Regions from separate parts of the Massilia sp. Soil_C_3 genome, predicted to be linked through region 2. Evidence: predicted binding sites of a transcription regulator. Region 2 holds the regulator's gene; the other holds the start of a gene.
What was found. The regulator FNR, encoded in region 2, switches genes on or off when oxygen is low (the NO sensors DNR and NnrR bind a similar motif). The targets are predictions, from matches to a motif close to TTGATNNNNATCAA.
Positions count from the first base shown of each region.

Region 1: a site for FNR is predicted at 1,871-1,884, ahead of AC3A6F_RS25060 (universal stress protein). Genes of this name have one in related genera too.

Region 1 covers NZ_JBDGJG010000016.1:37,606-41,010, forward strand. The annotation lists gene AC3A6F_RS25050 (chemotaxis protein CheA) at 1-701, opposite strand, end outside; gene AC3A6F_RS25055 (protein phosphatase CheZ) at 701-1,570, opposite strand; gene AC3A6F_RS25060 (universal stress protein) at 1,959-2,426, shown strand; gene AC3A6F_RS25065 (response regulator) at 2,518-3,162, shown strand.
Region 2 covers NZ_JBDGJG010000008.1:300,723-304,127, forward strand. The annotation lists gene AC3A6F_RS18480 (formate dehydrogenase subunit alpha) at 1-541, opposite strand, end outside; gene AC3A6F_RS18485 (formate dehydrogenase) at 560-793, opposite strand; gene AC3A6F_RS18490 (TorD/DmsD family molecular chaperone) at 780-1,466, opposite strand; gene fnr (fumarate/nitrate reduction transcriptional regulator Fnr) at 1,708-2,469, shown strand; gene AC3A6F_RS18500 (AraC family transcriptional regulator) at 2,474-3,232, shown strand; gene AC3A6F_RS18505 (DMT family transporter) at 3,295-3,405, shown strand, end outside.

The sequences.
Region 1 (3,405 bases), on a different contig from region 2:
GCGGCAACGGCAGGCTTGTTATCGGTGCGGCGCTCGACGCCGTCCCAGTTCTTTCCGCCAGCGGCAGGTGCAGCGGGCGCAGCGGCAGCCGGTGCGGGCGCCGCTGCCACGGCCGCGACCGCAACAACGACCGGCGCAGCGGCAACATCGGCGTTGGCGCCGATGGCGTTCGCCGCCGGCACCACAGCGTTGTACATGCCGGCCCAATCGAGGCCATCGGCATCGGTCGCAGCCGGGGCCGCAACCACGGCCGGCGCGGCGGTCGCGACCGGGGCGGGAGCGACCGGCGCGGCGGCGGCAGGCGCCGGCGCATTGTCCTTGCCTTCGATCGCGTCCATCAGGATGCGCTCGAGGTCGCCCGGCATCTGCGCCAGGCCTTCCGGCGGCGTGCCGTTGTTCAGGTCACCGAGCTGGTCGGCCACGAAGCCCGAAGCCTGCAGCGCCGCTTCGATCGCGAGCGGCGTCACCGGCGCGGCGCCGGTGCGCAGCGCGTCGAACAGGTTCTCGGTCAGGTGGCAGGCCGCCACCAGCGCGGGCAGGCCCATGAAGCCGGCGCCGCCCTTGATCGTGTGGAACGACCGGAACACCGCGTTCAGCGTTTCCTTATTCTCGGGGTCGCGTTCGAGGCGCAGCAGGTGCTCTTCTACGTTTACCGCCAGATCCATCGCCTCGACGACGAAATCCTTCAGCATATCGTCCATTAGAATCCCAGATCGGCAAGTAGATCGTCAACATTGTCCTGGTTCAGCGCCGCATCCGGCACCGATGGGCCCTGCATCAGTTGCACGGGCGCAGGCTGCTCCTGTTCTTTCTTGGCCAGCTTTTCCTTGACATCAGGAGGCGCGTTGTCGCGCAGCAGCTGGGCCAGCTCGCTCTCGACGGTCTGCGTGATCTTGACGACCTTCTTGATCAGCTGACCGGTGATGTCCTGGAAGTCCTGGGCCATCATGATCTCGAGCAGGCGTGCGCGCTCGGCTTCGGTCGCTTCATTGACGCGCGCCGCGAACTGGCGCGAATCGCCAGCCAGGGCCTTGAACTCGTCCAGGCTCATCCTGCCTTCGAACAGGTCGGCCCAGCGGGTTTCCATGTCCTTGGCCTGCTTTTGCAGCTGGTCTTGCGCCGGCATGCCCTCGTCCAGGGTGTTGAGCACCTTGTTGGCGGCCTGTTCGGTCAGGGTGGCGACGTATTCCAGGCGGTCCTGGGCGTCGACGATCTGCGACGACGCCTCGGTCAGCGCCTTGTCGTAACCCAGTTCGCGCAGCGAGTCGTGCAGCAGGCGGACGATGCCGCCCAGGCGTTCGAACATGCCGCCTTCGTGGCTATCCTCGGCCGGTGCGGCTGCGGGCGCCGCCGGCGCGACAGTGGCGACGACAGCGGTGGCAGCCACGGCGGCGACGGCCGGGGCGGCGGTGGCCGATACCTGGTCGAACAAGGATTCCAGGTCGTCCTCGTCGTTGCTGGCGGCGGCCGGGGCCGGCTCGGTCGCTGCGGAGGGGCCGGGCGGTGCGCTGGTGCGCTGCGCCGCCACTTCCTCGAATAGTGCGTCGAAATCGTCAGCGGCGTCGGTCATAATCCCTGCTTCTCCATAATGTATAAATGAGCAATCAGCTCTGCAATCCGGGGGTTCTGCTGCGTCCACCGGGCCGGTTAGGCCGGTTAAGTTTCGGTGGAGTAATTGAAGCGAGTGTAGCAGCGTGGTTGCCGTAGGTAAATCTCAGAGAAGGCAATGCAACAAAATGGACAAGGAAACTTAATTCCGCGACAATTAAAACCGGGTGTTCCTGATGCTTTTAATAAGGTCGGTGTTGTATTTTGTAATCGCAGGTCAGTTTTCCAGGTTTAGTGTCGCATCGCGGCAGCTTGCGTTCATTTGATGGAACTCAACTGTTTGCGTCTCAGAAATCGCCATCCTGCACTGTGTCGTCTGAATGTGCGTGGCCAAGTAGGAGGAACCAACCATGTACCGCAAGATCCTGATCACCACCGACGGTTCGGCCGTGTCGCAGCACACCGCCTGCGCCGGCGTCAAATTTGCGCAACAGATGGGCGCCGAGGTGCTGGCCCTGTTCGTCGCCCCCGAGTACCAGTATCCCGTGTACGTCGAGATCATCCCGCCCGCCTACCCGAGCGAAGAGGAATACATCGCCCAGATGCGGCGCATGGGCGAGGAATACATGGGCAAGATCACCCGCTCCTGCGCCAGCGCTCTCCTCCACTGCCAGTGCATGACGGCGTTTTCCGATTCGGCGGCGCTCAAGATCGTCGATGTCGCCGAGCAGGAAGGTTGCGACCTGATCTTCATGGGCTCGCACGGCCGCAGCGGCTGGAACCAGCTACTGCTGGGCAGCGTCACCAACAAGGTGTTGTCGCACACGACCAAGCCGGTGCTGGTGCACCGCCTGATCGCCGAACCGGCGGCTTCTTGACCCCGCCACCCCGCGCCCGTGTATTTACGGCTACAATAGTTTTTTCGCTGATCCAGGGTAGGAAACCGCTTCAGGTTCAAGGGAATCGATAATGGTAAGAATCGTCATCGCCGATGACCACACGATCATGCGCGAGGGCCTCAAGCGCATCCTGGACGGCGCCGAGGAAGTCGACATCGTGGGCGAAGCCACCAATGGCTTCGAAGTATTGTCGCTGGTACGCCATGGCGGCTTCGACCTGCTGCTGCTCGACCTGTCCATGCCCGGCCGCAGCGGCGTCGACCTGATCCGGCAGGTGCGCAGCGAGGCGCCCAAGCTGGCCATCCTGATCCTCACCATGCACGAGGAAGAGCAGTACGCGGTGCGCGCGATCCGGGCCGGCGCCCAGGGCTATCTCACCAAGGAAAGCGCGGGCACGCAGCTGGTGGGAGCGATCCGCAAGGTCGCCTCTGGGCGTCCCTACATCAGTACCGAAGTAGCCGAACAATTGGCGCTGAACATCATGGCGCCAAGCGAACAATTGTTGCACAAGCAGTTGTCAGACCGCGAATTCGAGGTATTTTCGCTTTTGGTGAGCGGCAAGTCGATCACCGAGATCGCCAACGGCCTGCACCTGTCGGTAAAAACCGTCAGCACCCACAAGACCCGCATCATGCAGAAAATGGGCATGAGCTCGCTGTCCGAGATGGTGCAATATGCCGTCGCACACCGCCTGTTGTCGCCACTAAAGGCGTGACACGCTGATTTTCTTTGACCGCCGCGCGTGGTTTTCGTGCGGCGCATGCCCCATATCCCCGGCTGGCTCCGCCACCGCGTCACACCCCGTCTGTTTCCGTTCTGCCACCTTCCGCCATTCGTGCAGCGTTCTTGGTGGTAGGAGTATTCCTACGACCGCACCATCTGTCCTACCTACATATTCAGGCAACGCTGATATTCGTGCCGGACTCGTGTTGGCATACTGAATTCAGCGTTTCGACTT
Region 2 (3,405 bases):
GGTCGCAGTTGTTGGTGCCGAAAAACGACACCCATTTGCGCAGCAGGTAGGCTTGCTCGTTATTGTGCTTGGAGCTGCCGATCACCATCAGCGCATCGGGCCCGGCTTCCTTGCGCAGCTGCAGCAACTTGTCGCCGATCTCCCCGATTGCCTGGTCCCAGGAGATGCGCTGGTACTTGCCATTGACCAGCTTCATCGGATAGCGCAGGCGGTGCTCGCCGAAGGCGTGCTCGCGCACCGACGCGCCCTTGGCGCAGTGGGCGCCCATATTGATCGGCGAATCGAAGGCGGCCTCTTGCCGCACCCAGACGCCGTTGGCGACGACCGCATCGACCGAGCAGCCGACCGAGCAGTGGCTGCAGACGGTGCGCTTGACCACGGTCGGCACCGGGGTATCGGGTACCGGGTCGGCCTGGGCCGGTTCGATCACGTTCAACGGCAGGTGGCGCGCCAGGGCGCCGGCGCCGGCGGCAACGCCAGCCCCGACCAGGAAGCGGCGCCGTTTCAACGCGCTGTCGCGCGTGGACTTGACCAGTGACATATCGATTCCTCTGCTTGCCTACCAGTAGGCGGCGGTCTCGTAATAGCGGCGGATGTGATCCGTCTCGTGGTAGCCGCGCTTGACCTTGGGGTCGGGCGCGGCCGGGGCGGCCTGTGGCGCCGCGGTCGCCGGGGCGGCGGCAGCGGCCACCACCAGCGCGCCCAGCGGGGCGGCTTTCAGGAAGCCGCGCCGCGCCGGGTCGGGCCGGTCCTGGCCGGGATCCTGCTGGACTCGTGGATCATGCTTGTTCATCGGTGTCCTCTCCTACTCCAAAGCTTTCCGCCTCGATTGCCAGGAACGCCTGTGCGAAGCGGGCGACCAGGCGGTAATAGTTGGCGTCGTCGGCATTGGCGATGTCGTCCAGCGCGCGCATGCACCAGGAGCCGATGTGGGCCTCGAAGAAGCGGCGCTGCACGTCCAGCGGCTGGCGCCGGATGCCGGGCGCGCCGGCCACCAGCACGCGCATGGTCTCGCACAGCGCGCCGAGGTGGTCTTCGAACTCGCCCCGCCCCTGTATGCGCGCCAGGCCAAGCCGGGCCAGGTCTTCGCGCAGGTGCGCCAGCGGCGTGTCGTTCATGTAGCCGGCCAGGTAGCGCGAGCCATACGGGTCGACCGGCGGGGTGCCGACGCTGACGAACAGCGCGCTGAATTCATCGTGGACGAGCCGGGGGTCCATCACGCCGGACGCCACGGTCAGTTGATCCCAGGCGCGTTCGAGCGCCGGGTCGCCGCCCTCAGCCAGGATGGGATCGCTGGATGCGAGCGCATCGAGCAGCGCCGCGTCGGGCGCGGCCAGCAGCAGGCGGGAGAGCAAGGCATACAGATCCGCCCTGGCCTGGTCTTCGCCGCCCGGCGGCAGGTCCGGGCGCGCGATTGCGGTGGCAAAGGCGCTGCGATCGGACACGGTCTCAGTAGTTGATGACACTGGGGATCACTCCAGTTGTTCAATTTATATGGCAGTGTAGGCCTCGATTGATATTGAGTGCGCACAGTTGCGTTTAAGGCTAAATGAACCCGGTATGGGTGAGCAGGGGCGCCGAACGACCGGAACGCAACGGAACGCAACGGAGTTGTTTCTCAATTGCAAATAAATGGCATGTGTTTGTCGAGATTGACGCTTCAACACGTCTATAATCGCGGTGTACCGAACCAAGCGACCATCCCTCATGAGCCAGACCCTGTCCCGGCAAGCCGAGCCGCCACTCAATATCCACGCCCTCAAATCCTGCGCCCAGTGCAGCATGCACCAGCTGTGCCTGCCGATGGGCCTCGAAGACGCCGACATCGACCGCCTGGACAAGATCATCGGCCGCCGTCGCCGCCTGGAGCGCGACGAGCGCCTGTACAGCGTCGGCGAATCGTTCCGCAACCTGTACGCGGTGCGCTTCGGCCACTTCAAGACCTATCAGGTGAATGCCGCCGGTGAAGCCCAGATCACTGGCTTCCAGATGGCCGGCGAGCTGCTGGGCATGGATGCGATCAGTGGCACCCACCATTGCGACGCGGTGGCGCTGGAAGATTCCGAGGTGTGCGAGATCCCGTTCGCGCGCCTGGAAGACCTGTTCGGCGAAGTGCCGACCCTGCTGCGCCACTTCCACCGCATCATGAGCCAGGAAATCACGCGCGAGCAGAACGTCATGCTCCTGCTCGGCAATATGCGCGCCGAGCAGCGCTTCGCCGTGTTCCTGGTCAACCTGTCGGCGCGCTATGCCACCCGAGGCTATTCGGCCAACCGCTTCCAGCTGCGCATGTCGCGCGAAGACATCGGCAACTACCTGGGCCTGACGATCGAAAGCATCAGCCGCCTGCTGTCGCGCTTTAAAAAGCAGGGCTGGCTCGAGGTCGACAAGCGCGAAGTCACCCTGCTCGATCCGGTCAAGCTGAAGGCGCTGGCGGCCGGCACCGACGTGTGCAGCCCGATGGCCTGACAGCATGACGCCGCTGCCGTCGTGCGACCTGCACCTGCGCAGCTACGACCGCGTGCACTGGGGCGACCGCCACGACTTCGCCCAGCTGGTGCTGCCGGTGCACGGCGAAGTCGTGCTCGACATCGAAGAGCGGCGCGGCCGCCTCGATCCCCTGCATGGCGCGCTGGTGGCGCCCGGCGCCTGGCATGCGCAGTCGAGCCCGGGCGCGAATGATTCCCTGATCGTCGACGTCGACGGCGCCGCCTTCGGCGACGGTCCCTGGCAGCGCCTGCTCGAGCGGCCCTTCGTCACGCTCGGCCCTGCGGCGCGCAAGCTGGTCGAGTTCATGGGACTGATGGCCCGTGAATCCGCGCCGGCCCGATCGCTGGTGCACGGCTGGGTGCCGCTGCTGCTCGACACCCTGAGCCTGGACGCGCCGCGCGCCACCTCGCGCCTGGCGGCCCTGCTGGCGCGCATCGAGGCCGCGCCCGGCCTGGCCTGGAGCACCGAATCGATGGCGCGCGCCGCCAACCTGAGCGTCAGCCGCCTGCACGCGCTGTTTCGCGAAGAGATGGACAGCACCCCACATGCCTGGCTGCTGGGCTGCCGCCTGGATTGCGCACGCGGCCTGTTGACCCACAGCGCGCGCAGCGTGGCCGACATCGCCCTGGCCTGCGGCTTCTCGGACCAGGCCAGCCTGACGCGGGCGATGCGCCGCGTGTTCGACACCACGCCCGCCGCCTATCGGCGTGCGGGTCAGGAGAAGTCGCCAAAACCGCAGTAGTCCCGGCCAAGACCAGGGGCAGGTCCAGGCCAGAGAATCTCCACTCAAAGGAGATTCTCATCATGTACACAGCTACTGGCGCGGGCGGACTGTCCCGCTCCACCCTGCTCGGCATCGGCGCCGGGATCGCCGCCGGCGCACTCTGGGGCCTGGTCTTCCTGGCCCCGGAACTG